DNA from 3 places in the Salinicoccus siamensis genome. Region 1 is predicted to be linked to each of the others. Evidence: predicted binding sites of a transcription regulator. Region 1 holds the regulator's gene; each other region holds the start of a gene.
What was found. The regulator LexA, encoded in region 1, represses DNA repair genes until DNA is damaged. The targets are predictions, from matches to a motif close to CGAACATATGTTCG.
Positions count from the first base shown of each region.

Region 2: the regulator LexA is predicted to act here: its motif matches at 6,479-6,492, upstream of ACZ5LF_RS04400 (ImmA/IrrE family metallo-endopeptidase).
Region 3: the regulator LexA is predicted to act here: its motif matches at 4,154-4,167, upstream of parE (DNA topoisomerase IV subunit B).

Region 1 covers NZ_AP043765.1:1,386,339-1,394,764, reverse strand. The annotation lists gene ACZ5LF_RS07245 (2-dehydropantoate 2-reductase N-terminal domain-containing protein) at 57-929, opposite strand; gene panB (3-methyl-2-oxobutanoate hydroxymethyltransferase) at 1,017-1,823, shown strand; gene panC (pantoate--beta-alanine ligase) at 1,823-2,662, shown strand; gene panD (aspartate 1-decarboxylase) at 2,659-3,051, shown strand; gene ACZ5LF_RS07225 (CAP domain-containing protein) at 3,112-4,101, shown strand; gene lexA (transcriptional repressor LexA) at 4,940-5,554, opposite strand; gene ACZ5LF_RS07215 (hypothetical protein) at 5,692-5,943, shown strand; gene ACZ5LF_RS07210 (DUF896 domain-containing protein) at 6,015-6,251, shown strand; gene tkt (transketolase) at 6,266-8,251, shown strand; gene ACZ5LF_RS07200 (YneF family protein) at 8,318-8,426, shown strand, end outside.
Region 2 covers NZ_AP043765.1:825,119-833,544, forward strand. The annotation lists gene ACZ5LF_RS04365 (hypothetical protein) at 1-104, opposite strand, end outside; gene ACZ5LF_RS04370 (DUF4282 domain-containing protein) at 138-416, opposite strand; gene ACZ5LF_RS04375 (IS30 family transposase) at 505-1,464, opposite strand; partial or broken gene ACZ5LF_RS04380 (transposase) at 2,211-3,564, shown strand; gene ACZ5LF_RS04385 (hypothetical protein) at 3,982-4,722, opposite strand; gene ACZ5LF_RS04390 (hypothetical protein) at 4,978-5,217, opposite strand; gene ACZ5LF_RS04395 (DedA family protein) at 5,372-5,977, shown strand; gene ACZ5LF_RS04400 (ImmA/IrrE family metallo-endopeptidase) at 6,018-6,464, opposite strand; gene ACZ5LF_RS04405 (helix-turn-helix domain-containing protein) at 6,662-7,012, opposite strand; gene ACZ5LF_RS04410 (DnaD domain-containing protein) at 7,369-8,298, shown strand.
Region 3 covers NZ_AP043765.1:1,011,144-1,019,569, reverse strand. The annotation lists gene parC (DNA topoisomerase IV subunit A) at 1-2,165, opposite strand, end outside; gene parE (DNA topoisomerase IV subunit B) at 2,158-4,137, opposite strand; gene plsY (glycerol-3-phosphate 1-O-acyltransferase PlsY) at 4,351-4,935, shown strand; gene ACZ5LF_RS05270 (HesB/YadR/YfhF family protein) at 4,950-5,228, shown strand; gene acnA (aconitate hydratase AcnA) at 5,275-7,980, opposite strand; gene ACZ5LF_RS05260 (glycine betaine uptake BCCT transporter) at 8,154-8,426, opposite strand, start outside.

The sequences.
Region 1 (8,426 bases):
TATTTTAGCATGAATAAATGTGTCTTAGGCAAGATGTACGAAATGACACAACATAGTCAATATCCGCGCTTATATTGATAGGCTTCCAATAGGGTAACGATGACGTCCAGGACAGGGGTTTCAAGAGGCCCCTTCCTGTCATGGAGATGCTTTTGGATATAGGCATACTCCGTTTTCACATCTGCCATGACATCATAGTACATGCTCGTGCCCATTTCCGGATTATAGTTTTTATAGATTGCCATAGCCCTATCTACGAATTCAGGCGACACGATTTCCCGCTCGCTATTGACGATGGCTACGCCTTCCTCCAGAATGGCGCGCGTCAATTGTGCGACAGACTCCAGCTCAAAGATCTTCGATGTGTTTTTTGACAAAGCCGTTACAGAGTTGATGCCGAGATTGATCAGCAGTTTTTCATAGCGGATGCGTTCGAAATCTTCGCTTTTCTTTATCTCCAATTGTGTCTCCGGATGTTTATCCAACGCTGTAATCAAACGATCAATATTGGGGCGGGACGTATCCTCAATCAACAGCGTGGCATCCTGGAAATGTTCAATTCTATCATTTTTCTTCTGTCCGCTTATATAAACGACTGCCGGCACCGGCCGATCGAAATAGTGCTCATAGCCCATGCCGTTCTCACACAGGATGACCTCTGTTTCCTCGTTGATGAGATGGTGAAAAGTCTGGCTGATGCCCCTTAACGCCGTCGCCTTTACCGCAACGAATACCACATCAAACGATCCGCCCTGATAGGCATCCATCGTCTCTATCCTGTAGGGGTAGGAATGTTCCTCTCCCGCTTCGGAAATGGTGAATCCGGATTTTGGCTGTCTGCCGAACAGCACCGTATCATAATCGAGCATCTTCAGCTCTCGGGCGATGACACTGCCCACAGCACCTATGCCTATCACTGCAATTTTCATTTTTAATCCTCCCGACGTATTTCGAACATCCAAATATATGATAAACTAATTATAATATAACAGGATTTAAATAAAAGGAGCAGTATGATGAAAACAACCAGTGAATGGAATCAGATGAAACAAAATGGCGAAAAGATCACCATGGTGACCGCCTATGATTACCCGAGTGCAAAACAAAGCGAGGCGGCAGGGATGGACATGTTGCTTGTCGGTGATTCACTCGGCATGACGGTGCTTGGGTACACAAGTACTGTACAAGTGACGATGGGGGATATGATCCATCATGCCAAAGCGGTCAGGCGGGGTGCTCCGGACACATACATGGTGGTCGATATGCCTTTTGGTACGTATCATGGAGACGTTGATACAAGCGTGGAAAATGTACTGTCGCTTTATCAGCAGACGGACGCCAACGCCATCAAACTTGAAGGGATAGACTGCCTGCCCGTCGTCAAACGGGCAGTGCGGGCTGGTGTCCCGGTTGTTGCGCACCTAGGATTGACGCCGCAGTCAGTCGGCGTAACAGGATTTAAGATGCAGGCCGGCACCCAGGAAGCAGCCATGCAGCTGATTGAAGACGCCAAGGCAATGGAGGCCGTGGGTGCATCACTGCTTGTACTTGAAGCGATTCCATCAGATCTAGCCCAGAGGGTGACGGAAGCCCTCACAATACCAACCATCGGTATCGGTGCAGGTAGAGAGGTGGATGGACAAGTGCTGGTCTACCACGACCTGCTCCAGTACGGCACCGACCGTCTGCCGAAGTTCGTCAGGGCATATGCAGATTTCAATACTGCCGGGGTAGAAGGCTTGTCCGCTTATGTACACGCTGTAAAAAATGCGGAATTTCCCGATGAAGCCACGACTTATAAAAGAAAGGTTTTTGAAGAGTGATGAAAAATACAGACACAATAGAAGGTATACGCAGCATATTAAAACCTTTGAGGACATCGGACATTGCCTTCGTGCCGACCATGGGATACCTGCATGAAGGTCATGTTGCGCTTATAGAAGAAGCGAGGCGCAGGGGTGACACGGTAGTGGTCAGCATCTTCGTCAACCCCCTCCAATTCGGGCCCGACGAGGATCTGGAAAGTTATCCGAGGGATCTCGAGCAGGATCTGGAAATATGCAGACAAGCTGGAGTCGATGTGGTTTTCCATCCTTCTGAAGAAGAGATGTACCCAGAACCACCCGAACTTCAACTTGGCTTAAAATCCATGGCCTCGATACTCGACGGCATCAGAAGACCCGGCCATTTTGAAGGGGTGGTGACCGTTGTCAACAAATTATTCAACATCATACGCCCGGACTTTGCGGTATTCGGAGAAAAGGACCGTCAACAGCTGATGATCATAAAGCGCATGGTCCAGGACTTCAACCACGAAGTCGAAGTCATCGGCGTGCCGACCGAGCGCGAACATGACGGATTGGCAAAGAGCAGCCGGAACGTTAATCTCTCCGAAAGCGAACGTACTGAAGCTCCTGAAATCCACCTCGCGCTTGTAAAGGCAGAGGAAAGCATAAAACACGGCAAAGTTGACGCTGAAGCGATCAAAGAGGACATAAGGACCCATATCGAATCGAAGACATCAGCGCACGTGGACGATCTGCAGATCTACACCCATCCAGGACTTGATGCTGTTCAAAACATCGAGGGGGATGCTATAATATTCATTGCTGTAAAGTTCGAAAGAACACGGTTAATAGATAATATGTTGGTGATGAAATGATCAGAACAATGATGAATGGCAAGATCCATCGTGCAAAAGTGACAGAAGCAAACTTGAATTATGTCGGCAGCATCACAATCGATCCTGATTTCCTTGATGCAGCCAATATCCTCCCGAATGAGAAGGTCCAGATCGTCAATAACAATAACGGCGAGCGGATTGAAACGTACGTCATCGAAGGCAAGCGGGGCTCGCGTGAAATATGCTTGAATGGGGCAGCAGCCCGTAAGGTACAGGTTGGGGACACAGTCATCATCATCAGCTATGTTCAGCTGGATGACAGTGAATTGGAGACATTCAAGCCGAATGTCGTGCTGATGGGTGAGGATAATACAATTGTAGATGAGGCGTATTTCGAAGAGCGGCAAACCGAATATATTCCAAGATAAAGTAATTAGACGAAAGTTTAATTACTTTTTTTAAAATATACGCGGAGGGGAGGTGCCTGTATGATAAGAAAAGTGTTTATGATCGTAATCCTATACTTCGTTTGGATGTTTACAGCTCCTGTGCTGCAATCCTATGATTTTGAAGAAGGGATGGAGTTGTCCTACTTGCGTGGATGGCTTGAAGAGAACATTTATCCTTCTTATAATATGGATAAAATCCATCAGGTGAACAGCGACCAGACACAGGAAGTGGAGATTGCGCTCGACAATGAATATGATACTACCGGTAAAGAACATATCGGCTCGGAATATGAAGGAGAGTTCTACATTGAAAGTGAGCCAGGCGTGTTCCATATGGTATTGGTTAAAGATCAGAGGGTAGTCGGCGCCTATACAAACAGTGGGGACGTATCAGTCGAGACGATCAACATTGAAGGGTTGGAGAGGGAACAGGTCGACTCCATATATGGTACTCCGGAATCAACCATCAAGAAGGGATGGAAGCGGCTGCGTGTGGATAATGAAGAATATGCAGTCTATGATATTAATGGCACATACGTCTATTTCTTCTATGATCTTCACAAATCGGATCAGGTGAACGGTCTGCTTGTCGTCGATAAAGAGGCCTTTGGTGAAAGCAGCGCCCTTTATAATCATCCTGAACCGGCAGATAATTCCAAAATGAACCATCTACTCGTTAATGCAACCAGACAGGAATACGGTCTAGAACCTTTGTCCTGGGACGAAGCGGCTTCAAAAGCCGCGCTCGGACACAGCAGCGATATGGTTGAGAAGGATTACTTCAATCATGATTCCCCGGACGGCGTGACGTTGAAGAGTCGTTTGGAGTCAGCTGATGTATCGTACAGGATGGCAGGGGAGAATATCGCTATGGGGCATACTTCACCCATCTTCTCCCACCATAGCCTCATGAATTCGCCCCCGCACCGGGAGAACACATTGAAAGCCAGTTTTACACATCTGGGGGTCGGTACAGCATATAATGAAGAAAATGTGCCCTACTATACGGAAAATTATATAAGGAAGTAAAGAAGACGATTCTTTGGTCGTCTTTTTTATTTCATCAGGAATATCGGCTGGAACAGATTTCATATGCACCTTTCATGTCAAAGAAAAGGGCCCGGAATAATTGCTTGGAAGGTGACAAACTGCCCAGTTCTCTATACGTTGCTACTTGTTATATAGTGAAATATGCATCATATGGCCCTCTGTATTGACTCTATGGTCAAGTGACATACATTCTGTTCATCAGAATGGCTCCACATTGTTGAAGTACGAGTTCGAAATGCTATAATTTAAGTATTAATGCACTTGGGGGGGAGCGTGTATTGATGGCGATTAGATATCAATGGGGAGAGAAGGGGGACTCACATTGCATTGTCGACTATAGCCTTGGATGAAAACTTCAGAACGCAAAGACATAGCCGTAAAATTTTTTTGGGCGTCAATGATTCGGAGCGAAACCATATCACATGTGGTTACATAGTTGGACTGTTTTTTCATTATAGTGTATAGAAAGGCGTCTGCAATAATTTTTTATTTAGATGACCCTCCCATTCATGTATTGAGGATTAAATTTGCGAATAATGTTTCGTCTGCCGAAATAAAGGGAATATAAAGGAGCCGCCTTATATATTTAATATGGAATCATCTTTCCAGATCACCATCCTGAATCAAGCAAAAACGAGGGGATGCAATTGAAACATAAAACAGAGGATAAACAAACACAAGATCCAAAAGATATTTTAGAACAAATCAGAATCATACTTGATAGATAAAACATTCGAAACAAAGGATATTGACAGGATGGATACGGAAAGGCAAAAGGGCGCATCGTAAAGATGCGCCCTTTTATATATGAAATCCTTTAAAATGCACGGAACAGCCCGACGACTTTACCGAGGACAGCGACACTGTCCAAGATGATTGGTTCCATTGTCGTGTTTTCAGGCTGCAGCCTATAGTAGCCATTTTCCTTATAGAAACGTTTGACCGTTGCTTCATCGTCATCCGTCATTGCGACGATGATATCGCCATTATGGGCAATGTTCTGCTTGCGTACTATCACTCTGTCCCCATCATGGATGCCTGCATCGATCATGCTGTCCCCAGCTACATTGAGGAGGAATATCTCACTGTTGTGGTTCGCTGTGAAGTGTTCGGGGAGAGGGAAGTACTCATCGATATTCTCTACGGCAGTAATCGGCAGTCCGGCTGTAACCTTACCGAGGACCGGGACATGGATTACAGCACCATGGTTCTCGTTCTCTTCCGTGATGACTTCGATAGCCCTGGGCTTTGTCGGGTCCCTTTTGATGAAACCCTTTTCCTGCAGTTTAGCCAGATGGCCATGGACCGTTGAGCTCGATTGGAGCCCGACTGCATTGCCGATTTCCCTGACACTCGGCGGATAGCCTTTATCCTTCACTGTGGATTTGATGAATTGGTATATTTGTTTCTGCCTGTCTGTTAGCGCCTTCATAGTTATTACCTCCGCCTTATTGTTGTTTAAATTTTATCATATGAGAGGGCATCTTACAAACATTTGTTCGCTATCCATTGACCCGGAACAGGCGTTCTGTTACTATGTTTATACAAACATATGTTCTGGAGGTAGTAATGATGACATTGAAGGAATTTAAACTACTGGGTATGGTCTTTATATTTGTTTTCGCTGCTGGCCTCATTTTCATGTTGGATTCCCACAAGGAAGGGAATAGTAATTCTGAAGTTGTCTATATAGATGAGTACCAGGTCGTCACACATGACGATGCCCCCCTCCCTGTAGAGGAGACGGATCTATCGGCTGAAGAATACGCCGAGCGCAGCAATATGGAGCAGTTGATGGAAATGATTGGATTCATAAGATGACTTTAAAGTGTGAGAATGGTCTCACACTTTTTTTTATGGTAGATTATAAGAAAGTGGACAGGAGGGCTGCTATGTTAGACAAAGATAAGATTCAGCGGATCAATACGCTCGCTGCCAAAAAGAAGTCGGGCAGCATTACAGGGGAGGAACTCTCTGAACTGAAAGGTTTGAGGACAGAGTATCTTAAAAACTTCCGTTCCTCATTCAAGAAACAGGTGGAGAACACTAAAGTCATCGATCCTGAAGGCAATGATGTGACCCCTGAAAAAGTGAAGAAAATCCAAGCAGATAAAAATAAAAATTCATAAAGGAGTATGCGCAAATGACTTTTGATAAGACAGACCAACTGGCTATCAACACAATCCGCTCACTATCCATCGATGCGATCGAAAAGGCGGCTTCCGGCCACCCGGGCCTCCCTATGGGGGCCGCGCCGATGGCCTACACACTCTGGTCCCGCCATCTGAACTTCAACCCGAACTCAATGGACTGGTTCAACCGTGACCGTTTCGTATTGAGTGCGGGCCATGGGTCCATGTTGTTGTATAGTCTGCTGCACTTGAGCGGTTCGCTTGAAATGGAAGAGTTGAAGAATTTCAGGCAGTACGAGTCGAAGACGCCTGGGCACCCTGAATTCAAACATACCGAAGGAGTGGAAGTGACGACAGGACCATTGGGTCAAGGCTTCGCAATGAGTGTCGGTATGGCAATGGCTGAAAAGCACCTGGCAGCCCGCTTCAATAGGGATGGCTATGATGTGATGGACCACTACACTTATGTCATCGCGAGCGATGGTGATTTGATGGAGGGTGTCTCCCATGAAGCAGCATCACTGGCCGGTCACCTGGCGTTGGACAAACTGATTGTGCTTTATGACTCAAACGACATATCGCTTGATGGTGATCTCGACATGAGTTTCTCAGAAGATGTGGGCACACGTTTTAAAGGATATAACTGGCACTACATCAAAGTGGAGGATGGCAATGACTGCGATGCCATAGATAAAGCGATAAAGAATGCCAAGACATCAACTCGTCCGACACTTATCGAAGTGAAGACGATCATCGGCTACGGTTCCCCGAACAAGCAGGGCAAAAGTGCCTCACACGGTGCGCCGCTTGGTGAAGAGGAACGCAAGGCAGCTTTTGAATATTATGGTTTGGACCCGGAGAAGACATTCGATGTCGACCCGTCGGTCTATGAACGCTTCAGTGAAACGATGAAAACAAGAAGCAATGAAAAAGAAGAAGCCTGGAATGAAATGCTTAAAGGCTATAAAGAAGCACATCCAGAACTGCATGCTGAGTTCGAGGAGGCCGTCCACCACCGTCTGCAAGACGATTATGATAAGGATATGCCTTATTATGAAGCGGGCGAGGCGAAAGCCACACGTGCTGTTTCAAGCGATATGATACAGGCGCTCTCTGACTCCGTTCCGACATTGTTCGGTGGTGCTGCAGACCTCGCGAGCAGCAATAAGACCAATGTAAAGGATGAGGAGGATTTCGGTCCCGATAATTATGCCGGACGGAACATCTGGTTTGGCGTCAGGGAATTCGGCATGGCCGCTGCATTGAATGGCATGGCAGCACACGGCGGCCTCCGTCCTTACGGTGGTACGTTCTTCGTCTTCAGTGACTATTTGAAGCCAGCCATGCGTTTGAGCGCGCTGATGAAGCTGCCTGTAACTTACGTACTCACCCATGATTCAATCGCAGTAGGAGAAGACGGTCCGACGCATGAACCGGTAGAACAGCTTGCCGGTCTGCGCGCCATCCCGAACCTCAATACAATCAGACCGGCAGAAGGCAATGAAACACGTGCGGCCTGGAAGATAGCGATGGAAGCTGAAGATACACCGACGGCCCTTGTGCTGACACGTCAAAATGTCAAAACGATAGATGTGCCATACGATGTTGTTGAAGAAGGGGTCAAAAAAGGTGGATACCTGGCCTACGACGAAGGGGATGATGCGATCCTATTCGCTTCCGGAAGCGAGTTGCCACTGGCTGTCGATACGGCAGAACAGCTTAATGCACAAGGTGTAAAAGTGAAAGTCGCCTCCATCCCGAATATGCAGCAGTTCCTGAAGCAGGATGAAGCCTATATCGAAAGTGTACTGAACACGCACATCGAAAACCGGACCGCCATTGAAATGGCAGCCAGTCTGGGATGGCACCGTTTCATCGGCATGAAAGGCAAATTGCACACAATCGATACGTTCGGTGCGAGTGCGCCTGGCGACATAGTCGTCGAAAAATATGGATTTACCGTCGAACGGATCCTAGAGACGGTGATGGAGAAATAATCTGTTGAAAAACACCTGTTTTTAATGTAGACTTTATACTGTTCTACGAAGAAAGAGGTGAGCAGTTTGGCTACATGGATCTGGATACTGATTGTTATTGTTGCACTCATCGGTGGCGTTGCCCTTGGCTTTTTCCTGGCACGGAAATATATGATGGATTACCTCGAAAAGAATC
Region 2 (8,426 bases), 560 kb from region 1:
GGTATTTGTGAATCAGTGCTATCTTCATCGTTGTCTGGATTGCCACAGGCAACAAGTGTAGTAGTTAACACGACTAATAAAAATGATAGTTTAAAACCTTTCACTATTAAAGAACTCCCTTCAACTTATTCCGTAAATCAATAATTCTTTTTTAAACGTTCATCGATACTATGTAGTTTTTCGTAGATTTTGAAGAAAAGCAGTATCAATTCCATGTAAATTCTAATAACTAGAATCAATATAGGAGCGATAATTAAAATTAAAAAGAACAAACCAAATTCACCGTTGAATAAAGCACCCAACAAACCGAAAAGTGTAATCAGTAGTGCAGCTCCTGCTATAATCCAAAAAACTATTTGAACAATAGAAGGCGTGATAAACTTATCAAACATGATAAACTTCTTTAAATAATCCATAAATGTTCTCCTTTCTTGGCTTAAAACTAAAAGTAATAACGAATAAAATACACTAAATTATTACTTTAAATTTTAAAAATTTCGTTTGTCAAAATAAGCTAGACAGTTCCTTTTCACCCATGTAACTCAAAAAGACTTCCAATGGTGTCCGGTAGTTCAATGATTTTCTCGGTATGTGGTTTCTTCTTGAAGCGACAGACGAGACAAATATCTGATCGACCGTGTTGAAATCCATGTCTTTGGGCAGTCCATCCTTTCTGAGCAGGCCATTGGAATGTTCATTCAATCCCCGTTGAGACGGTGTCCCTGGGTCGGCAAAGTAGATGGACAGATCGTTCTGGTTGCTCATCGATTGCCAGTTGGAGAATTCCTTACCACAGTCGAAAGTGATGGACTTGAACAGGTTTCTGGGCATCTCTTGACACCACGTATTGATGGCAGACTCGATTGCCTGTGCCGTCCGGCCTTCAGGCTTCAAGGTGATAATGACCTTAGACAGGCGTTCAACCAGCGTGATGACGGCACTCTTGTGGCGGACACCGACGATGGTATCTCCCTCGAGATGGCCGAATTCTTCATTGAACGCCGGGTAGTCAGTTGTTCTTTCAGAGATGTTTCGCCTGAAGGCCTGTCTGCCCCGGCGTTCCTGATGGCCATTTGGTTTTCGCTTGCCTTGCATCGGCAGTGTGGCTACATCAAAGGTTTTTCGTTTGAACATTCGATACAGTGTACGGCCCGAGCAGTCAATTGGCATCTCCTGCCGACCGACGATCACATCCGGTGTCCAGCCTTGCGCCACCTGCTTTTCAACATGTTTCTGCTGATCGGTCGGTAGAACAATCCGTTTTCTACCACACCGGCTTTTGTTTTCCTTATAGCGCCGATAATACTCCAGCGCAGTGTGCCCGTCCTTGAGATATGCGATGACATTATGGACCGTCTGACGGGCACGCCCAATCCGTTTCGCAATCTGTGAAGTCGGGGTCTCTTGATGGAAATAGGCTTCTATGATTACTAGCTCGTCCGTGGTAATATGGGTGTAGGTCATGCGTGATCACTCCTATGATTTTCTTTGGTCGGAAAACTCATTTTGAGTGTATCACGCGTGACCCTTTTTAGGTGTCTAGCTTAATTTTACAATCGGCGAAATTATAATATACAATCTAGGTTATATGACTGTATTAATAAGTCAATACAATTTGTAATATATTAACAAAATTTAAGCGAAGAATATAAATTGATTATGTTCCATTATCGTTCCAAAAAGCACAACAATATATGATAATGACTGATAAAAAACCAGCTTTAAAAGGGCGCCGTTGAGAAGTTTTGATAAACTATGATATTGAAGTCAAATCCCTCACTGTCCGTTAAAACTAATTGATATAGCAATGTTTAAAGCGGACATGTCTTCAATACGTGTCCGCTTTTTATTTTCCTCTATAAATTTTTCTTCATCATGTTTCCCTGAGCTGGCTTATGTTCATCGAGCGAATGGCTCTAAGTATAGTAGTATGCTTCGATATTCAGCAGAAGGGTTCAAGGTACAATTAAACTGTGAGATTAGATGTATCGAAAACCATATCAGCCCTGTCACTGTACTCAAAAATTATGAGCTGGCCTCAACCTCATTTATGTACATTTGCAAAATATTATTCTACTTGAATGAATTTCATAATTCCTAGCCCTTACAGGGCAAGGGTTTGAAAACTTAAAAAAGGAAGCACCTCCTCAAATCTTGTATAATGGTAGAGTTGTTAACACAACCATAAAAAGACTGGAGGGGCACTCCCTATGACCATTATACGTCAATCTAGTTTATTTAGCATTCAAGAACTATATGACATGGAACCTACCCAAAAATATGATGCAATTATTTCAGCAATTAATTTGGGGAAAATTTATCACAAAGTGACTAAAAGATCCCGATTTGGCGCACCGGAGGATCTTAATTACGCAGCCATGATTATTTCCCCCTTGTACGATACGTTGAACGAATCCCTACGATAAAGGATTTGGTAAGACGGCTGAACGACGACATTGCCTTTAAATTAAATTGCGGTTTCCTTGTTTCAGATAATGTGCCATCAGAGTCTTCTTATTCTCGCCTTGTCACCAAATTAATTGAGTCTAATATCCTAGAGGAAGAACGAGAAAATGTGATTCTACAAGCCATTGCCGAAGGCTTTATTACAGATGATACAGCCGCTGTTGATGCCACCCATTTTGAAGCGCGTGACCAGGCGCCACCAAAAGAAGAAAAGCACAAGCCTGAGCCCAAAAAACGTGGGCGTAAATCCAAAGAAGAACGCGAACAACGGCTGAAAGAACAAGATGAAAAGGAAGCGAACCTGCCTCTATATGAAAAGAAGATAGAAGCGCAACTAGATGTACCTTTGACTGAATTACGTGCCGAAGTTCCTCAAGACCCAAAATGGGGTGTGAAAAAGAACCCGGAAGGAAAAAATGCCTCTTGGTTTGGTTACAAGGGACCTCCCGCCATTGGTACATCAAGCCAATATATTTTACAAGCCCTTTTTTCTTCTGGAAATCTAAATAATGGTAAAGCAGCGATCCCGTTACTTAAAGGGATAGGGGAACGCCTGCAAATGCCTTCTTTGCACTATCAAACAATGGATGCTGGGTACGATTACGAACCAATATATGAACAAGTACACAGAATGGGACAACAATCTGTGATTGCTTATAACAAGCGGAATGAACCCGAACCCATCGGGTTCGATAAGCATTTTGCCCCTACTTGTTTTCGAGAACACTCTTATCGCTATGATAGTTTTGATGCAAAATACGAAACGCTAAAATATATAAGACCGAAAGAATGTAACGAATGTCCGCTGGCTAATGAAGGTATCTGTCAAAAGGTATACAAGGTTAAAATCACTCAGAACCTTCGGAAGTACACAGCGCCTGTCCGCGGTTCTAAGGCTTGGAAAACGATTTTCAAACGACGTACCGCTGTTGAACGAGTTAACGCATATTTAAAGGAATTTTTCAGTTAGACAACGTCCGCTATCGGACTGGAAAACGTGCCGAAATTCACTTTGACATGGCAACGCTGATTTATAATGCTTCAAAATTGGCAGCAGATCGTATCAATGGAAAATTAAACCAACAGCAAGCTGCATAATCGTTTTTAAAAATTATAATTTTTAATTCTGTTGGTCTTTGTAATTTTAAAATGAGCAATTATGAAATTGATTCACTTAGTATATTTTTTGTGATTCTATGCCTTTTCTGTAGTTGTTGCCGTGAGATTTGATAGAGGTAATGAAATGAGAAATTTATACGCTAATAGAATAACTTTGACTATAAAGAGATTAGTCATAGTATGTCTAATAGGCGACTTATGCTATAAGACAAATTATACATAAATTATTCCGGGAAATGGATATTCAATTATACGTGGCATTGTTCAACTTCTAGGTACAGTTAAAAGATGGCAAGGAGTCAGTCGCTATATTGCTTGGTTTAAACAAACAGAGTACTCGAGATGCGCCGTGCTGATTTAGACCATAGTAAAAGCCACTCATGAAGTGGCTTAATTTTATTCTTTCATTATTTCAATACGTTGCTTGTATTCTTCAGACACTATATCGTAATTCTCATCACTCAAACTCGGGATAATAATGTCTACCCATTCAATATCGTCCGCATCACTATTTCGCAGTAAAAAAGTTACGTCCCCTGTCGACTTAACAGCACCTAGCATTTCAGACTGTAAACCACTGTCCATTAACCACTCGCTCTCTATCTGTTCGCCCGTGCTTGTAATAAGTGTTGTCTGGTTAAGGTAAAAATCTCTTGGATCCTCCACAGTATTTTCGACTGTGTACTCGATAGTTATCATTTGTACTTCGTCTCCGAGTGAGTAACCCTCATCTTCAAAATACCATGCTGTATCTTCATCTAATTTCATGCCAAACACAACAGCGGAATTACGTGTAACAATTAGGCTACCTACTTCTTCAGTAACTTCTTCATCATTATATCCGTATATTTCTGTCAACCCATCCTCGCCGGCAAGTTCTTCGTTTGCTTCTGCAAGTGAACCCGGTTCCTCAACTTCATCAACCACTTCATCAATCTCGTCTTCAACTTCAGCAGCTTCTTCAGTAGTCTCTTCCCCAGTTGTTTCCTCAGTGACCTCTTCAGTTGGTTCGGATTTCTCAGTTTGCTCTTCTGTCGTTTCTTCAGCTACAGTTTCTTCTGACTGCTCTCCATCGGTTCCACAAGCACCGAGTAATAGTGCAGTGGCAAAGCCGCCAGTTAATAGATATTTTTTCATGATATGTAACCTCCTAGATTAAATTACATTTATTGTAACATAGGTTGCTTGTTGGCTAAGCGAGATTTCATCTATATGTTTTTTATAAAGTTTAAATATCAATTTTATTATCATTTAAGCATTGTTCGCTCAAACATATTTTGCTTATGCAACTTATATATCACAATCAAAACCTTAAGATTCAACTAAATAGAGTATATATAATTAAAAATACAGGCATGCCCATCTAAGGTATGCCTGTATTTTACAATGTGTTTATCTATATTGATTGGACGGGTTTTCGCCTTTTTCCAACTCTGCCTGATCTTCCACATCAGGGGCTCTTCCTTGTGTTTCAACATGTTTAGCAAGATCTTTTGATTTCTCATCTCTATAATCACTTTGTTTGGCCTGGGCTTTTTCCTTCATCTGTTCTTTCTGTCTTTTGCCTTCTTCTGCCTTCTGTTCTGCTACTTCTTTCATCCGTTCCTGTTGATTCTTATTTTCTTCTGACATGATCAAACACTCCTTTGTCTGTTCATTTATTTATTATTACCATATTATCCATGCTGTTAAACAATTACAGCATAATGAGATCAAATACGGGTAATTGAAAAGGGTATGTGAAGTATACTTCATCCATAATCTGGGTGTGGTCAAGGAGGATAAAATGGAAAGCCTGCTTACCTATATCATAAATAATTTTGGCTATATCGGCATCGCGTTTTTGATGGCTTTGGAAAATGTTTTTCCACCGATACCTTCTGAAGTCGTGCTGAGTTTCAGCGGGTTCACAACAACTGAATCAAACTTGAGCATGACTGGTGTTGTCGTTTCATCGACCATCGGTTCCGTCTTAGGTGCCATTGCATTATATTACTTCGGCATGTCTCAAGGCCAGAAGCGGATGGAAAATGCTGTCGACAAGTGGGGGCATATCTTCCGCCTCAATCAGGAAGATCTCCTTAAATACAATGATTGGTTCAGTAAATATGAAATAGGGGCGGTTCTTGTAAGCCGCTTCATCCCCGTGATGCGCAGCATCATATCGATTCCTGCAGGGATGGCACGAATGAACATCGTGCTGTTTCTTGCGTTGACCACTTTAGGGACCCTAATTTGGAATACTGTCCTTGTGTATCTCGGCGCTTCGGTCAGTGGCTCCTGGCAGACGATTGTCGGATATATGGATACCTACTCAAAGATCATGTATGGCATCCTGATTGCAGTGGCGCTCTTCCTCATCTTCATACTTATAGGAAGGAAAAGGAAATGATGATTTCATTGATTGATTCTCCATAGAAACCTTAAATATTTTAGTCAAAGGTATTTGCATGCGTATATTCAATCAGCATCTCCATACGTTGCATAGCCAAGTCGATTGGAACTTCAAAATAATTCGCAACATCCTGTGCTTCATATAATTTATGGCGCATAATCAGTTTTTCCGGCATCATCAGCAGCAATGCAAATTTCTCGGCCTCAGCTTCCTGCTTATAGTTGAACGCATGAGGCATTATCTGTTGATTGGTGCAATGGAGGAACATATGTCCAACTTCATGGCAAAACGATTGCCACATTTCAAAGGGATCGCCAACCTTAATGGCGATGATATCCACCCCCTGTTTATTATAATAAAAACTTGTATGGTCGTTATACATGATGTGTGCGGAAAACATGTAAGACAGGTGAGGGATGTTCAAATCCAAGTTATCTGTAATGCAAGTATCAGCCACTTCGTTGACGACTTTCTCAATTCTCATAAAATCCCCCTTAAGGAACGTATGTTCGATTTTATTCTAAAAAAATATCTGACCACCTGAAGCCTATGTGGTCAGTTTATTATTGTCTTTGAATACTGAAGTAGTTCCAAAACACTTTCCAGCGAGAACTAACCATTGTAGTTCGTGTAGAAAAAGCATTGCTTTTACCCATATTCACGATTATCTACGACAGAACGTTATTTCCCCTTGTTCTTCTTCTCAATCCAGAACTCCAACTGATCATTCAATAATTCCCTTAACTCCTGCTTGTCTGCTTCTGAAAGATTATCAAATCCTTCTTTATCAGAAAACATTAGAACGTCAGCTTCTTGCAGCGAGTTCGCTTTTTCTTTCCGATCATTTCCAAGCAGATAGTCGGTGGACACATCATGTAGTTTAGCTATCTTTACAAGCATTTCACTGTCAGGCTTTCGATGGCCATATTCATAGCTCGAATAAGTGCTGGTAGCTATGCTTAATCTACGCGCACTTTCAGCCTTGGTCCATCCCCTCTTTTCCCTAAGATGTATCAGACGGTCTCTATTCATGGCGCTCCCCGCTTTCCTAGATGTTGCTCACATGATAAGTATATGTCATTTACTCTAATAGAGAAAGTTATTTATACATAAAGAGTAATATATTCATTGACTTACTCACAAAGAGTATTATAATGAAAGTTATCAGGGCGCATATTTTAAGGTTTAAAAGTACATTGGTTGTATTATAAATCACAGCAATCAAATAAAAATTTTTGACTTAAAGTTACTCTTTAAGAGTAATATATTGGCTCTGAATTAAATCAAATCGAAGTGGAATATGCAGTAATCCAGAAAATAAGTCAACGCTGAACTGGCTGCTGAATGAATAACTGAAGAAATTAAGCAAGAAGAATGGGGATGATTGCATGACTGGTTGGATCAGTCTACACCGGTGTATAGAAGATCATTGGCTTTTCCAGGAAAAACGAAAATTCTCTAAGTTCGAAGCCTGGGTCGATTTACTGTTGATGGTCAATCATAAAGACAACAAAGTGATGTGTGATAATGAATTGATTCGAGTCGAAAGAGGACAAAGGATAACCAGTATGCGCCAGCTTGGAGAACGTTGGGGCTGGTCGAGAACGAAGGTTGATGGTTTTCTTAAATTATTGGAGAGCGATGGGATGATACTTACAGAAAAAGACACCAAAAAGACACTCCTGACCGTCATTAATTATGATGTTTATCAAAATGGAGATATACAGAAAAGACACCGGAAAGCATCTGAAAAGATACGAGAAGGACGCGCCGGGTACACGCAGGTGACACAAGGACGCACAAACAATAATGACGATAAGGTCAATAACGCATTAATAATGAACAATAATGATGATAACCCATATACATCCATGACTTATGACGCACGTGTCGGAAAGATATTTCAAGCATATGAATATTTTGGCTTCGGTGCAGTAACTGGTGCTTTAAATGCACAAGTGGAGGAGTGGTTAAAGAGGCATTCCCCAGAAATCATCATTGAGGCCATGAAAGAAACTTATGATGCAGGCAAAAAGCATCACAGTCATATCAACGGCATTCTATCCCGCTTTCAGGCTGACGGCTTAGATACTATAGAAAAGGTCAAAGCGGACAAACGGCGGTTTGAACGTGATAATCTAAAGCGCATGCAGCACTCTTACCAACGGAAGCAACGTGAGCAACCGGGTGAAGTGGCGCCATCATGGTTGAATGATGAGAACAGATCGAAATCTGGTGGGGCAACAGAGCCAATCAAGACGGCGGGCGAAGACCCTGAGATTCAAAAGATGATTACGGAATTCAGAAGCGGCGGATAGGTGAGATGACAAAAATAGTGTATGTACAATAACCAGAACTGATCATAAGAGAAGCGTTGAGCCATTACAAAGCTTGCTCGTATTTGAGAATGAAACGATATATAGAAGAGACGCAAGATGGTTGGTGG
Region 3 (8,426 bases), 380 kb from region 1:
AACGCATCGAGACTTGTCCGTTTGACCGCTCCGCGCTGGGATACACTGACTATATAACGTTCAGTTGTAATGAGTCCGGCAAACGCCAGCTTGTCATCTGGCTTAAGTTGGATTGCTTTGACACCTTGTGCCTTCAAGCCGACAGGATTCACTTCAGATATCGGATACTTCAGCGACACGCCTTTTTCAGTCAACAGCAGAATCTCCTCTGTGTCTTTAGTAGCCACCATCACTGATGCCACCCGGTCATCCCCTTTCAGGCTGATGCCTGAAATTGGCCGTCTTATGCGGGAAGCTTCATAAAGCTCAAGGCCGGTCCGTTTTATCTGACCATTCTGCGTTACTGATATGATGTCCAGACCGGCATCGAATGCCTCGAAGGTGAAGGCAGCCACTGGAGATTCTTCAGACGCGATTTTGAAGCGGTTTGATAGGTGTTGTCCATTATCCTTCCACCGGATGTCTGACAGTTCATGCACTGGAATGATCATATAATTGCCGAGATTCGTAAAGACGACTAGGTTTTCCAGTGTGTGGGCTTGCCTGGCATACAAGACTTCGTCCGTTTCCTTCATACCAAGCTCTTCTGGCGTACTCGCCTGATAACTTCTCAAGCTCGTACGTTTCACATAGCCCTCACGGGTCAGTGACACCATCACATCTTCTTTGGGGACGAGCACTTCTTTTTCCAGTTCAATCGCTTCGATTTCATCTTCAATGACGGTTTTTCTCATGGAACCATATTGTTTACGGATGTCCCTCAGTTCTTTTTTAATGACTTTCAAGAGCTTTTTTTCATCTGCGATGATTTCACGCAGCTGGTTGATCGTATAATCAAGCTGACTGTGTTCCGTTTCAAGCTGGACGATGTCTGTATTCGTCAGGCGATATAGCTGGAGCATGACAATCGCTTCTGCCTGAGCATCGGTAAAGCCGAAAGATTCAACCAGGTTTTCCTTGGCGTTCCGTTTGTTGTTCGATTCCCTGATGACGCGGATGACATCATCGAGAATGGACAATGCCCGCATCAGGCCTTCTATGATGTGGATCCTCTTTTCCGCTTCCTGAAGCTCATAATTGGAACGGTTCAGAATGACTTCTTTCTGGTGCGCAATGTAGCTGTTTAGTATCTCTTTTAAGCCAAGCTGTTTTGGGGCACGATCGCTGATGGCCACCATATTGAAATTATAGGAGACTTGCAGATCGGTCTTTTTGTAGAAATAGTTTATGATCCCCTCGACGTTGGCTTCCTTCCTGACTTCAATGACGATCCGCAAGCCTTCACGGTCCGTCTCATCCCGCACTTCAAGAATGCCATCCACTTTGCGGTCCGCCCGCACTTCATCCAGCTTTTTGACGAGGTTCGCTTTATTCACCTCGTACGGCAGCTCCTCGATGATGATCTGCATGCGTCCGCTTCTTAACGTCTCAGTCCTGACTTTGCTTCGGACGACGATTCTCCCCCGGCCTGTTTCGTATGCCTTCTTCAATTCGTTTCTGCCTTGGACGATGCCACCTGTCGGAAAATCAGGCCCTTTGACGATATCAATCAGTTCGTCTGTCGAAACAGTCGGCTTATCGATGACCTTTAATGTCGCATCTATGACTTCCCCCAGATTATGTGGAGGGATATCAGTCGCATAGCCTGTCGATATGCCGGTCGAGCCATTGACAAGAAGGTTTGGGAACTTCGAAGGCAGCACCGTAGGCTCCACTTCTGTGTCATCGAAGTTATTGATGAACTGTACTGTATCTTTATTGATGTCCCGGAGCATTTCGTTGGATATTTCAGAAAGCCTCGCTTCCGTATAACGCATCGCCGCAGGGGGGTCTCCATCAACACTCCCTTTGTTGCCGTGGATGTCGATCAGTTCTTCTCGCATCTTCCATTCCTGGGACAGCCGGATCATGGCTTCATAGACACTTGAATCCCCGTGCGGATGGTAATTACCGATGACATTACCGACGGTTTTGGCACTTTTCCTGAATCCTTTCTCGGACGTATTCCCTTCCTTATACATGGCATAGAGTATACGCCGCTGAACCGGCTTCAGACCATCCCGCACATCTGGAATCGCACGGTCCTGTATGACATATTTACTGTAGCGTCCAAAACGGTCTCCGATTATATCTTCAAGCTGGAGCTGCTGAACATGATCAGTCATTCAAATCACCACTTTCACTCAGTTTAGTGCCATCTTTTTCGAGGATGCTGTCTGCATCTTCCAGCGTGAAGCTGACATTCGATTCAATCCATTTACGCCGCAATTCAACGTTATCACCCATAAGTGTCGTGACACGCTTGAGGGAGAGTGCTTCGTCCTCGACGCCGACTTGTATCAATGTTCTTGTCTCAGGATTCATGGTCGTCTCCCAGAGCTGTTCAGGCATCATTTCACCGAGCCCCTTGTAGCGCTGGAGCTCGATGCCTTTGCCCATGTCTTTTTGGGCCTCCAATAACTCATCCTCGGTCCACACGTAGCGGACGTCTTCTCTCTTCTTCGTCTTTTTCTTCAATTGGAAAAGTGGAGGCATTGCGATATAGATTTTGCCGGCATCAAACAGCGGTCGCATATAGTTGAAGAAGAATGTCAACAGCAACACTTGTATATGTGCACCGTCTGTATCCGCGTCCGTCATGATGACGATTTTATCGTAGTTTGTATCCTCCACCTTGAACTCGGTGCCGACACCGGCTCCGATGGTATGGATGATTGTATTTATTTCTTCATTCTTGAATATATCCTCAAACTTGGCCCGTTCAGTATTGATGACCTTGCCGCGGAGCGGGAGGATTGCCTGGAATCTTCGATCCCTGCCCTGTTTGGCGGACCCGCCGGCAGAATCCCCCTCCACCAGATACAACTCATTCTTTTTGGCGTTGCGGCTCTGTGCGGGTGTCAGTTTACCTGACAGCAAGGTGTCCCGCTTACGTTTCTTACCGTTACGCGCTTCTTCGCGCGCCTTTCTCGCAGTTTCGCGCACATTGCGCGCCTTCACAGCTTTTTTAACAAGTTGTGTGCTGAGCGTACCGTTTTCTTCAAAATAATAAGGCAAGTGTTCGCTTATCAGTGACTCCATCACATTTCTCGCTTCACTTGTCCCAAGCTTACTTTTTGTCTGGCCCTCGAATTGGAGCAAGTGCTCAGGAATCTTGATGGAGATGATGGCTGTGAGCCCCTCTCTGATATCGTTTCCTTCGAGATTTTTATCTTTATCCTTCAACTCATTGATTTTCCGGGCATATTCATTGAATGCCCGAGTAAAACCGGTTTTGAAGCCGACCTCATGTGTACCTCCGTCCTTCGTGCGGACATTGTTGACGAATGAGATGAGCGTTTCTGCGTACTGGTCATTATACTGGAAGCTCACCTCAGCCAAAATGCCATCGTATTCTCCTGAAAATACGACAACATCACCTATGGAATCCTTGCCTTCATTAAGGAATTCAATGAACGCCTTCAAGCCATCCTCATATTTGAAGACCTCTTCGACCGGTTCATCGGGCCGGTTATCTGCAACTGTAATTTCTAGCCCTTTTTCAAGGAAGGCCGACTCACGCATCCGCTCCATGATCGTTTCGAAGTGGAACGTGGTCCCACTCTGGAATATTTGGCGGTCGGGTTTGAAGGTGACTTCAGTTCCAGTTTCCTTGGTATTGCCTGTCACTTCTAGCGCACGATCGACTTTTCCGCCCTCTTTGAATGACATTTCATGTATTTTGCCATCGCGGAATATCCTGACCTTCACCCATTCACTCAGCGCATTGACTACAGAGGCTCCGACGCCGTGGAGGCCGCCTGAAGTTTTGTAGCCGCCGGACCCGAATTTCCCACCGGCGTGGAGCACGGTGAAGATGACTTCCGGTGTGGGCTTGCCAGAAGCATGCATGCCTGTTGGCATACCTCTTCCATTATCACGTACTGTAATGCTCTCATCAGGATTTATTTTAATGTTTATTGCGTCGCCGTAGCCATTGATGATTTCATCCACTGCATTATCTACCACTTCATAGACCAGGTGATGCAGGCCCCTGTAGTCGGTTGAGCCGACATACATGCCGGGGCGTTTTCTTACAGCATCCAGTCCTTCAAGTATTTGAATCGACTCATCTGTATAAGTATTCCGTTTCGTCAAATCAGATTTCCTCCCACAAACATACGTTCGTTATTTTTATCTCATGTTCTATTTTTATACAAAACTTAAATGATTGCAACCCTAATCGGTATACGACAATCATTGTAACACTATATAGTTTACATAATAATATTATAGTAAACTATATTTTATTATACCCATTTAAATTTATATGGTAAACTGTTAGTACCTGATAACAAAAGGGGATTTTAGATGGAAATCAATATGATGCTCCTTGTCTTCAGCTATCTCATAGGAGCAATTCCTTTTAGTCTTTTAATCGGCAAATGGTTTTATAAAATAAACCTAAGGGAGCACGGCAGTGGAAATATTGGAACTACAAACACTTTTAGGATCTTGGGAAAGAAAGCAGGCATAGTCGTCCTTTTATTGGATATGTTCAAAGGCGCACTTCCTGTTTTGATTGCCATACTGATCGATACGGAGATGCATGTCTTCATCCCTGGGCTTGCCGCAGCACTTGGCCATGTCTATTCCATCTTCCTGAAATTCAAAGGAGGTAAAGCTGTCGCGACAAGCGCAGGAGCAGTCTTGGCCTATAACCCTATTTTATTCATCATCCTGCTCACTGTTTTTCTCACTACTCTAAAATTGAGTAAGTATGTATCTCTTTCAAGCATCATCAGTGCCATCGTCTTCTTTATCTTGTCGATCGTCTTTCGGGATTATCTTCTTATTGCCTTTTCATTCATTATCATGGTGGTCATTGTCGTTAGACATTCGTCAAACATCAAGCGTATAATGGATGGTACAGAATCGAAGATTACATTCATGTAGCAGGAGGTGGCATCATGTTGGAAGTTACAGACCGTGCAGTTGATTGGATGAAAGATGAAATGGATCCTGATGAGGGTCAAGGTGTAAACGTTTATGTAAGGTACGGAGGCGATACGCAGCTGAAACAAGGCTTCTCGCCTGCACTCACTGTCGATCAGATTCCTCCGGACAGTAAAATATTCGAATATGAAGGGCTTCAAGTCTTCATCAAGGAAGCCGATTTGTGGTATTTTGAAGACGCTGAACTTCAGATTGATTCCGTGGACGAAGAAGTCATATTCAACCTTAAATAAAAAGCATCCCATCTCGAAGAGATGGGATGCTTTTATGTCTATAATCCTAGGATTTCAGTTTATTCCTAAGTACGAGCTGTAGGATGCCGCCGTTGCGGTAATAATCAACTTCAACATCAGAATCGAAGCGTGCTTTCACTTTGAATGCTACTTTCTCACCGGATTCTTTAGTTGCAGTGACATCAAGGACATCCCCAGGCATGACATTATCGTCTACTTGGATATCAAATGTCTCACTACCGTCCAGTCCAAGGGCTTCTGCATCTTCGCCATCTACAAATTGGAGTGGCAATACACCCATCATGACGAGGTTTGAACGGTGGATACGTTCATAGCTTGCTGCTATAACCGCTTCAACGCCGAGCAGATTCGTACCTTTGGCAGCCCAGTCGCGGCTTGAGCCCATGCCGTAGTCGTCTCCGGCAATGACTACAAGACCAGTGTTGTCTTCTTTGTATTTCATGGCTGCATCATAGATGCTCATCACTTCGCCTGTTGGCCAGTACGTTGTGAAGCCGCCTTCTTTACCTTGTCCGATCTGGTTGCGGATACGGATATTGGCGAATGTACCGCGCACCATCACTTCGTGGTTACCGCGTCGTGAACCGTAGGAGTTGAAATCGCGTGGTGAAACGCCTTGTTCAATCAACCATTTTCCGGCCGGCGTATCTTTACCGATCGCCCCTGCTGGTGAAATGTGGTCTGTTGTGACTGAGTCTCCGAATTTGCCAAGTACGCGCAGTCCATTCAGTGACTTTATGCTGTCTGGCTCTGTTGAGAGATTCTGGAAGAATGAAGGGTTTTGGATGTAGGTGGAATCTGGATTGAAATCATAGAGCGGCTCATCTGTTGTTTCAATGTTGTTCCAGATTTCGTTGGCATCAAATACTCTTTCATATTCTTTCCTGAAGAGTTCAGGACTGACGTTGCTCATGACTGCATCCTTCACTTCCTGAGTGGATGGCCAGATGTCTTTCATGAAGACGTCATTGCCTTCTTTATCTTTACCAAGCGGCTCATTGCGGAGGTCGATGTCTACTGTACCTGCAAGGGCATAGGCTACGACCAGCGGTGGTGAGGCCAGGTAGTTCGCTTTGACGAGCGGGTGTATGCGCCCTTCGAAGTTACGGTTACCGGACAGCACAGAACTTACAAGCAGATCGTTTTCTGTAATTGCTTCTGTGATTTCCGGAAGCAATGGTCCAGAGTTACCGATACATGTTGTACAACCATAACCGACAAGGTTGAACCCAAGTTGGTCGAGGTATTCCTGGAGGCCTGAGTCATCGAGATAGCCTGTCACGACTTTTGAACCAGGAGCCAATGATGTTTTTACGTATGAAGGGACTTCGAGGCCTTTTTCAACTGCTTTTTTGGCAACAAGGCCAGCACCAAGCATTACGTATGGGTTGGAAGTGTTTGTACATGAAGTGATTGCGGCAATGACCAGATCACCTGTTTTAATGTCTACATTCCTGCCATCTTTGAAATTGATGGTCGCTTTCTTGTCGAATTCCCCTTCTTCCATACCATGACCGTGGTTGCCGCTTTCAGCAGTTACGGATTTCCTGTACGAACCTTTCATATCAGACAAGTTGATAAGGTCTTGAGGACGCTTTGGTCCGGCAAGCGCTGGTTCCACAGTAGAAAGGTCAAGTTCCACTTCTTCGGAATATACTGGGTCGTTCTCCGGATTAAAGAACATATCATTTTCCTTGAGATATGCCCTTACAATCTCAATATGCTCTTCGCTGCGGCCTGTCAGCCTCATGTAGTCGAGTGTTTCTTCATCTACTGGGAAAAACCCGCAAGTTGCACCATATTCAGGCGCCATGTTCGCAATTGTGGCACGGTCTGCAAGCGGCAATGCAGGTACACCTTGACCGAAGAACTCAACGAACTTGCCGACCACGCCCTGCTTACGGAGCAATTCTGTTACACGCAGCGCCAGATCCGTCGCAGTTGCTCCTTCCGGAAGAGAGTTCGTCAAACGGACTCCGACCACTTCAGGTACCGGGAAGTAGGAAGGCTGTCCGAGCATTCCAGCTTCTGCCTCTATTCCGCCGACACCCCAACCGAGTACACCAAGACCGTTGATCATGGTTGTGTGGGAATCCGTACCGACTAGAGTATCCGGATACGTGATCATCTCTCCGCCATCTTCTTTTACATGGACGACATTCGCCAAGTATTCAAGGTTGACCTGGTGCACGATACCTGTAGCTGGTGGTACAGCTTTATAGTTATCGAATGCTTTAGTCGCCCAGTGGAGGAACTCATAACGCTCCTGGTTCCTTTCGAATTCAAGTTCCATATTGAGTTCAAGTGCATTTTCAGTGCCGTATGCATCAACTTGCACAGAGTGGTCGATGACAAGATCAACAGGTACTTCAGGGTTAATCTTCTGGCCATCGCCGCCGACATCATCCATTGCTTTCCTGAGAGATGCAAGGTCCACTACCGCAGGTACACCTGTAAAGTCCTGAAGGATGACGCGGGATGGTTTGAATGGCACTTCTTTGCCTTTGTTGCTGCCCTGGTCCCATGTCGCCAATGATTTGATATGGTCGTCTTTAATGACACTGCCATCATATTGACGCAGTACAGATTCAAGCAATACCCTTATTGAGTAAGGCAGTTTGTGAGTTTCTGACATGCCTTGTTCAGTCAAAGTCTTCAAGCTGTAGTAATTATAATCTTTGCCGTCGACAGTGAATGACTTTTTTGCTGATTCACTAATGTTCTGACTCATGTTAATAGCCCCCTATTAATATTCCAGTCGTAAGACCGTTCATATCAATTGTATATCTTTACATAATGGTTGTAAACGCCAGCACCATGTATTCATCAATAATCGTGATACAAAAAAATGACCTAGAGCAATAAGTAATACTTATCTCTCCAGGTCATAATCATAACAATATATTAATCCCTATTATTATTATCTTGTTCTTTTTCGTACTCGCGCATCATTTTCTCATATTTTGTACCTTCATAATCCTCTTTGAAGTATAAGCTGAGCGCCTTTTGTTCTTGCGCCACATCCTTGTAGGTGGCTACCATCATCAATATCAGTATGATGGAGAACGGGAAGGCTGAAATGATCGCCGAGGCTTGAAGTGCTCCGAGTCCGCCACCCATCAGTAGGACGATTGCAATCAATACTTGTGCAAGTCCCCAAATTATTTTAATGCGGTT